2 regions of the Spirosoma oryzicola genome follow, and region 1 is predicted to be linked to the other one. Evidence: riboswitches for the same ligand, from Rfam matches in the RefSeq annotation. Region 1 holds a riboswitch; the other holds the start of a gene.
What was found. A riboswitch is a leader RNA that binds a small molecule or an ion and turns the genes downstream of it on or off. The one in region 1 is predicted to bind cobalamin.

Region 1 (3,949 bases):
TTTTCATTGGTTAATCCCGAATTTCCAGTCGTAATGGTAATCTTACCCGCCGAGGTACGTGTTTCAGAATACCCGGCCACATTGAACGCATCGGGCGTAACAAAGGCCCGTCCTACTGTACCTTTTGCCTGTAAGCCCGGTAACAGACGCACAACGGCACCCAGGCTTGGGCTAACGAATGGAGTTGTTGCCTTACCCGGTTTAAACGTCGTCAGCAGGGGCGTTTCCTTTACGTCAAACGTGATGTTGTCGTATCGGATGCCTGGTTGCAGAATAAGTCGATCGTGGTAGACATGCAGCAGCCCCTGCGCGTAAAGAGCCGACGAGCGAATGGCATAATTAGGCTGTGATGGGGCCCGCTCCGTCGTGGCATCGGTCCAACTGCGCGATTGTGTACTGGCATCAAGGTAATCGTAGCCCACCGTCAGCGTGTGTGGCCCTAACTGCCAATTATCTTTTAGCTGTATGCCAACCCAACGATTCTCTGTGCTCGACGATTGATACGGCGTCACTGGTTTACCCGAAACGTTGGTCGTTTTGAAAAAGCTGTTTTCGCCAGAAGCAAACACCCGTAAAACGGGTTTGTGCGCGCCCACCTGACCACTGACCGCAACTTCGCCCGCCTGCCGGTCGGCATCTTTCAGGCTGGATTGGGTAGTTCCGTAGGTAATGTCACCGGGCGATTCAACATCCTTGGCAATAAATTTTTCGCCCCGCGCATCAACACGCCAATTGGTGCTGAGCTGGTAACCCACTCGTAATGCGCCCGAGTAATACGTTAGTTTGGTGTTTGGACGAACCTGCCCGTCATCTTTACGATCATCGATAGTTTCGGCGGGTTTGTTGCTGTAATTTTTTACAGCCTGATCGCCATCCAGCTTATCCCGAAAGAAATTGCCGTTGCCCAGTTTGTAATCCTGCGCCCGTTTGAAATAATTAAGCGACGCATCGAAATCGAGTCGTTTCGTCAGGTTACCACCGACATTTCCACCCGCCTGGTACGTCTGGAACGAACCGTATTCTGCAAAGGCGTTGCCGTGAACCGGTCCTTTCGAACGCCGGGTAATTACGTTGATGACTCCGCCCATCGCCTGCGAACCGTAGAGTGCCGAAGCCGGTCCTTTCAAAACCTCCACCCGTTCAGCGTTATTCAGCCCAATGGTTGACAGGTTCGTAGCACCCGCTGGACGGCCATCAATAAGCAAAAGGGTGCGTTGATTGAGTCCCGAAAACTGCGGTCTGAACCCACGAATACCAACGCCCGACGATAAACTAGGGTATTGAATAACATTGACAGACGCCAGTTTTTTGAGCAGATCGGTAACGTCCGTAGCGGGTGTCTGGTCGATGTCATGTCGGCTTAGCACCGTGATCTGCTGGGGAACCAAATCGCGTCGAACTTCCGAACGGGTAGCTGTAACGACGACTTCCGTAAGGTCCCGGTTGCGTACGGTGTCGGGGGGCGTTGACTGACTCCAGGCCGGACCAGCCAGCAGACATACGATACCACTTACTGAGCTACGGTTGATGACTTGGGCACTGATGCGTAAACGGGTACTTAAACGTAAAAATAGACTCACTTGACTATAAATTAGGGGTAGTTTAACGAGATGAAGCGGACTAAGGCTGGACAGATTCCCAGAGAGTAAATAAACCAATGGCAATGGAAAAGATACCCACGGCATAGTTGACAAGCCGGAGGGTTTGCCGCCACGTATCGACCACCCTTGTCAGCGAAAAGGCCAACAGATACCCGTAAATGGTCATGGCGACAATGATACCAGCGCTTTGTAACACGATAATCCAGACGGCGGTAGAAGCGTCACGGGCGGCCAGGGTCAGCGCAACGGTACAGGCACCTCCCGTACCGGCCAATCCATGAACCATGCCGACCCAGAACGAGCGGCTGAACGACGTGTTGGGAGACGCCTGAACGTGCTCGTGCGCTTGCTGATGATTCCGTCGGATGGCGACAATGCCCAGCCAGATCATCAACGGTCCAACGGCCAGTTCGACTTGTTCGGCAATATTCAGCGACAGCGCCGATTTGAACAACAGAATCAGGCAGGAAAAAAGAATCAGCGTGAACGAATGGCCCAGCGCCCAATGCGACGACCGCCAGATAACACGCCAAATATGGTATTTAGCTTGTTTGTTTTTTTCGGAGGCCAGTACCGATACGGCGGCCATGTGGTCGGGTTCAAAGGAGTGCTGAACACCGAGGAGAAGTGAATCCAGCAAAAGAGGATTGATCATGCGTCTGCGCTACTAAATGAACCATTGATTGGCCTGCGGAGAACGCACACAAAAAGCCGATGTACACCCGGAGGGGTGCCGCATAATGCTCTCTGTTGCTTTTCGTCCCGAAAGCATTCCAGCTATTTGTTCAAGGCAGGTCTTCTGGCTCGTTCCGTTCTGACGCCTTCCCATTCGCAGTCGAACAGTGGCTAATTAAGTCAGAACCTTTTTGTGAACTATACAGCAGCGGGGACTGCTCCGATTTACACCATCGAAACGGTGCGACGGATTCCCTTTTAAGCGCTTCCCAGTAGAAAGCACACCCGTAAACAGCCACAAAAGTATAAAATATACCGTACCTTTGATGAGAATACGTTAACTACTTCATTTCCCCAACAGGAAAAGGGTTCTGCTCACGGGCAGATCAAGAGGGAATCGGTCAGGCCACCCCGGTGGTGTCAATCCGAACTGTCGCGCAACTGTACGTAACGTTAAAAGTTGCTGCCCAACAATGTCCACTGGCCTTCCGGGCTGGGAAGGACGGCAGCAATGTTACAAGTCAGGAAACCTGCCCTTTTTCTTGCTGACAATGCTTTCGCGGTCTGAAGCACGGTCAAGCTTGGCGTACACTGTCGGCCCTTTTTTGGGTACCGGAATGATGGGTTTATTGTACCCATAGCCTGGCTGGCTGTCCCCCTCCCGTTCGCATGGCGAAATGCAGCCTGACGTTTTTTTAAACGGGTTGTCAATGGAACGCATGCCTGATCTAGACGAATTTTCGCATTTTTTGCTGGCAGCGCCATCCAGCGGTTCCGGCAAAACAACGCTGACGCTGGGATTGCTACGGGCACTTTCGGATCGGGGCCTGCGGGTACAGCCGTTCAAGTGCGGGCCTGACTACATCGACCCCTATCATCACCGAACGGCAGCCGGTACGGCAAGTATCAACCTGGATCTGTTCATGGCGTCGCCGGAGCACGTGACCGAGTCGTATCAACGCTATGCCAGCGGTGCCAACGTGGCCGTGACCGAAGGCGTGATGGGCTTGTTCGACGGCTCGAATCGAATGCAGGGCAGTAGCGCAGCACTGGCCGAATTGCTGACTATTCCCGTCGTGCTGGTCGTCAACGCCAAAGCAATGGCTTACTCGGTGGCTCCATTGCTGTACGGGTTCAAAAACTTTTACAAAGGCATCAACCTGGTCGGGGCGATCTTCAACTTTGTCGGATCAGAATCGCATTACCGCTTTCTGGCGGAGGCTTGTACGGACGTAGGCGTCGAAGCGCTGGGTTATCTACCGGCAAATCCCGAATTTACCATTCCGTCCCGACATCTTGGTCTGCATATCTCTACCGAAACGGATTACGAACGCATCATTCAGACTGTTGCCGACGCTATTCCAAAGACAATCGATGTAGACCGCTTACTAGCGATTACCCGCGCCCAACGGTCAGAACGCACCACAATGTCTACGGCAGAACCTGTATCGGACCGGCGCATCAGCGTAGCCCGCGACGAGGCATTTACGTTTGCTTACGAGCAGAACCTAGACGTACTCGCTCGCTTCGGTCGCGTTACATTTTTCAGCCCATTGCACGATACATCACTGCCCGAAACGAATTTTTTGTACCTCCCCGGCGGCTATCCGGAACTGTACGCGCAAACGCTGAGCGACAACGACACCATGCGGGAAAGCATTCGGGCCTACTGC
Region 2 (3,949 bases), on a different replicon from region 1:
CGCGGGCGTCCAGCTACTTTGGCGAGTCGTTCGATCCGAACCTGTTTTCGGTCTACGCCATTGCCGCCAGCAATGTTTCGGCGGAGCAACTGGAAAAATCGGTGCTTAACCAGATCGACAAAGTCATCTCGGAAGGCATTACCGACGTTGAGTTGCAGAAATTGAAAAACCAGAAGCTGATGGAATTCTATCGCACGATGGAAACAATCAACGGTAAAGCCAATTCGCTCGGCACCTATGAGCTGTTTTTCGGCGATTACAAAAAGCTGTACGAAGCACCGGCGCTTTACGAGAAAGTCACCAAAGAAGACATTCAGCGCGTGGCCAAAACGTATCTGACGGCCCGCAACCGCACGGTTGGCTATCTGCTGCCAGAGCCAAAAACCAACCCCGCGAAAAATAACTAACTACGATTATTCATCCCCAATGATTCAAAGACCGACGGGCTTTGTAGTATGAAAAAAATAGTCATAATCATAACCGCCTTGCTTATAGCGGGCGTGTCGCTGGCGCAGACATTCAAAGTGCCACCTTACCAGAAGTTTAAACTCAAAAATGGCTTGACCGTCTACCTGATGGAACAGCGCGAAGTACCGCTGATCAACGTGTCGGTGGTCTTCGACGCGGGCGCTGTGCAGGATGGCAACCGCTACGGCCTAGCCAATATGACCGCTGATGCCTTGTTGTTTGGCAGCTCCAAGTACACCAAAGCGCAGCTGGAAGAAAAAGCGGAATACGTGGGAGCCAGCGTAGACACCTATGGCGGAAAGGAAGTAGCGAAACTAACGGCTTCATTTGCTGTGAAAGATCAGGATCTGCTCTTCGACATTATTCAGGACGTAATCACCAAACCGACGTTCGACAAAGGTGAGTTCGACAAGTATAAACAGCGGCAACTGCTCCAGCTAACGCAGCAAAAAGAAAGTCCGCGTGGGGTTGTCAATTCGTATTTCAACCGGTTCGTATTCGAAAACCACCCGTATGCCAACCCGATTTCGGGAACCCCTTCGTCGGTATCGGCCATTACAGCGAATGACGTTCGGCAGTTTTACCAGAAAAACTACACTGCCGACCGGGCGGCCATCGCGGTTGTGGGTGACTTCAATACGGCTGCCATGAAAAAGCGGATCACCGATTTGTTCGGCAACTGGAAAACAGCCGCGGCTACCTCACCCAAACTAACGGACCCAACGGTTTCGTTCGACAAAAACCGGGTCTTGCTGGTCAACAAAGACGATGCCCGCGAAACGACCTTTTTGATTGGCGGCAAAGGCATCACGCAAAACAATCCCGATTACATTCCGGTCGTGGTAGTCAACACCATTCTGGGCGGTCGGTTTACGTCCTGGCTCAACGACGCGCTACGCGTCAATTCGGGATTGACCTACGGGGCCGGTAGCCGGTTCGGTACGTTCCGCAACAGCGGTACCTTCGCCATTTCGACGTTTACGAAAGTGAGTACCACCACGGAGGCCATTGATATGGCCCTTCAGGTACTGGACAGCCTGCACCGCACGGGTATCGACGAGAAAACGCTGCTTTCGGCTAAAAACTACGTCAAAGCCGATTTCCCGCCCCGATACGAATCCGCCGGTTCGCTGGCCGACCTGCTGACGGATATGTTTAGTCTGGGTTTTGACGAGTCGTTTATCAACAATTTCCAGAAGAATGTCGATGGATTGACGGTAGCGAAAACGCGGCAAATCATCGATCAGTATTTCCCAAAAAACAACCTGCAATTCGTGCTGATCGGCAAAGCGGATACCATCCGCGAAAAGGTCAAGAAGTACGGCACAATCACCGAAAAGGAAATTAAGGCCGACGGCTTTTAAATAACGCGCCCATCTGGTCCCCCCTCGAATACACTGTCCGGTAAATTCGTACCGACACATTGATTCGGGACGGACCGGATGGCCGTCTTACGCGTTTATGGCCTATATTTGTCCGCTCGTTTTAGGTTTGCCCTTCTCGTAAGGGTGATTAAAAGGGAACACCGGTGTAAATCCGGGGCTATTCCCGTAGCTGTAAGTTCTAATTACCAGCTGATAACTAAAAAGCCACTGCCGTTTGGCGGGAAGGCGTTGTCGGTAGAACAAGCCAGAAGACCTGCCTCAAACGAATTCATGATTCGAGCTTTCGGGTAAAAAGCCGGAGATGAAAGACAGTTCGGTTAGGTGGCGCGTCACCTGTGCGGTCACAAACGAGCAACGGTTCGTTTGTCTTTTATTTCAGTTTCCGACAGCTCATTACTTAATCTCATTTTACCTGATTAATGATGAGCAAAATCAGTACGTTTCTTTCGGCGGCTCTGGCCGTATCCTCCCTGTCCGCTCTGGCGCAGGACAATCCACAAGTTCCTTCTTCGAACTCCGTTCAACTGGATGCCGTGACGGTCACGGCCAACAAGATCGAACAAAAGCTTTCCCAAACCGGCAAAGTCGTTACGGTACTGTCTGACTCGGTATTGCAACGCTACGCAACACAATCCGTGAGCGAACTGCTGTCGCGGCAGGCCGGTCTGCAAATCGTCGGTTCGAATGGACCACTCGGCACCAACACCGACATTTTTCTACGGGGAGCCTCAGCCGGTAATACGTTGATTCTGCTGGACGGACTGCCGGTTTATGATCCGTCTGGCGTAGCGAACACCTTCGACCTGAACCTGCTGACCGTGGGCGAGTGCGACCGGATCGAAATCTTACGGGGAGCGCAATCAACCAGTTACGGTTCCGATGCAGTGGCGGGCGTCATCAACATTTTTACGAAGCGCGCGAGCAGCAATGCCGTTGGCCGAAAGCCGTTTGGCGTGAATGCAACGGTTAACTACGGTACGTACAAAACTTTTCGGGGAAGCGTGGGCGTAAGCGGCCAAACCAATAGGCTATCGTACAACGTGCAGTACACGCGGCTGTCGTCGGCGGGTTTCTCGTCGGCCACCGATCCCACCGGCACAAATAATTTTGACAAGGATGGTTACCGGCAGAACGCCTTACTGGCCAATTTCGCGTTTCAACCAACGTCACGGCTTACGCTGAAAGTACAGGGTTTGACGACGGCCTACTCCGCCGACATCGACGCCGGAGCGTTTGCCGATGATAAAGATTTCACGTTCAAGAGCCAGTTCAAGCGGTTAGCGACTGGCTTTGATTACAAACACGCCCAGGGCAAACTGTCGTTTAACTACAGCATCGGTGATAGCCGCCGGATGTTTAAGAACGACTCGACAGCGGTTGAGCCGAACGCATCAGAGATTTACTCGTACCAGCAATACGGAGGGCTGGCTCACTTTGCGGAAGTGTATCACAACCTGAAGCTAGGTTCCTGGGGCGAATTGCTGACTGGTGCGGATTATCGTTTTAGCAACACCGACCAAAGCTACCTGTCGATCAGCCAGTACGGTCCTTACCAGTCGCCATCCATTGGAAAAGATACCGCTCGTGTTGGGCAAGTTGGTGTGTATGCCACGGCCATCCTCACCCCATACCGGGGTCTTTCGGTTGAGCTGGGTGGTCGATTTAACCGGAATTCGTTGTACGGAAACGTGTTTACGTACTCGTTTAACCCGTCTTACCTACTGTCGGATCGGATCAAGATCTTTGCTAACCTGTCGTCGGGATTCCGCGCGCCTTCGCTTTACCAGTTATTCTCGCCGTACGGCAACAAAACACTGCGGCCCGAATACAGCGTCTCCACCGAAGCCGGATTGCAAGTATTCACCAAAAGCCGCACGGCCTGGGTCCGGGCCGTTTATTTCGACCGGCAGATCAAGGACGTTGTATTTTTTGAATCGCTGAACAGCGCACCCTTCGGTCGTTATATCAACTTCGACCGGCAGCACGATCACGGTCTGGAACTGGAAGCACAGGCGGCTATCAACAAACTGACCCTGTCAGGCAACGTAACCTGGCTAACGGGTAAGGTAACGACTGCTAATGCCGGACGCGACACG

Region 2: it holds a riboswitch for cobalamin, as region 1 does, so the genes downstream of both, LQ777_RS17450 (TonB-dependent receptor plug domain-containing protein) here and LQ777_RS26530 (cytochrome c biogenesis protein CcdA) in region 1, are expected to answer to the same signal.

Annotation. Positions count from the first base shown of each region.
Region 1 covers NZ_CP089541.1:67,714-71,662, reverse strand. Annotated here, with positions in the region: gene LQ777_RS26535 (TonB-dependent receptor plug domain-containing protein) at 1-1,580, opposite strand, end outside; gene LQ777_RS26530 (cytochrome c biogenesis protein CcdA) at 1,621-2,256, opposite strand; cobalamin riboswitch at 2,374-2,580, opposite strand; cobalamin riboswitch at 2,626-2,828, shown strand; gene LQ777_RS26525 (hypothetical protein) at 2,791-2,997, opposite strand; gene LQ777_RS26520 (cobyrinic acid a,c-diamide synthase CobB) at 2,987-3,949, shown strand, end outside.
Region 2 covers NZ_CP089538.1:4,122,796-4,126,744, forward strand. Annotated here, with positions in the region: gene LQ777_RS17440 (M16 family metallopeptidase) at 1-407, shown strand, start outside; gene LQ777_RS17445 (M16 family metallopeptidase) at 456-1,832, shown strand; cobalamin riboswitch at 1,939-2,128, shown strand; gene LQ777_RS17450 (TonB-dependent receptor plug domain-containing protein) at 2,273-3,949, shown strand, end outside.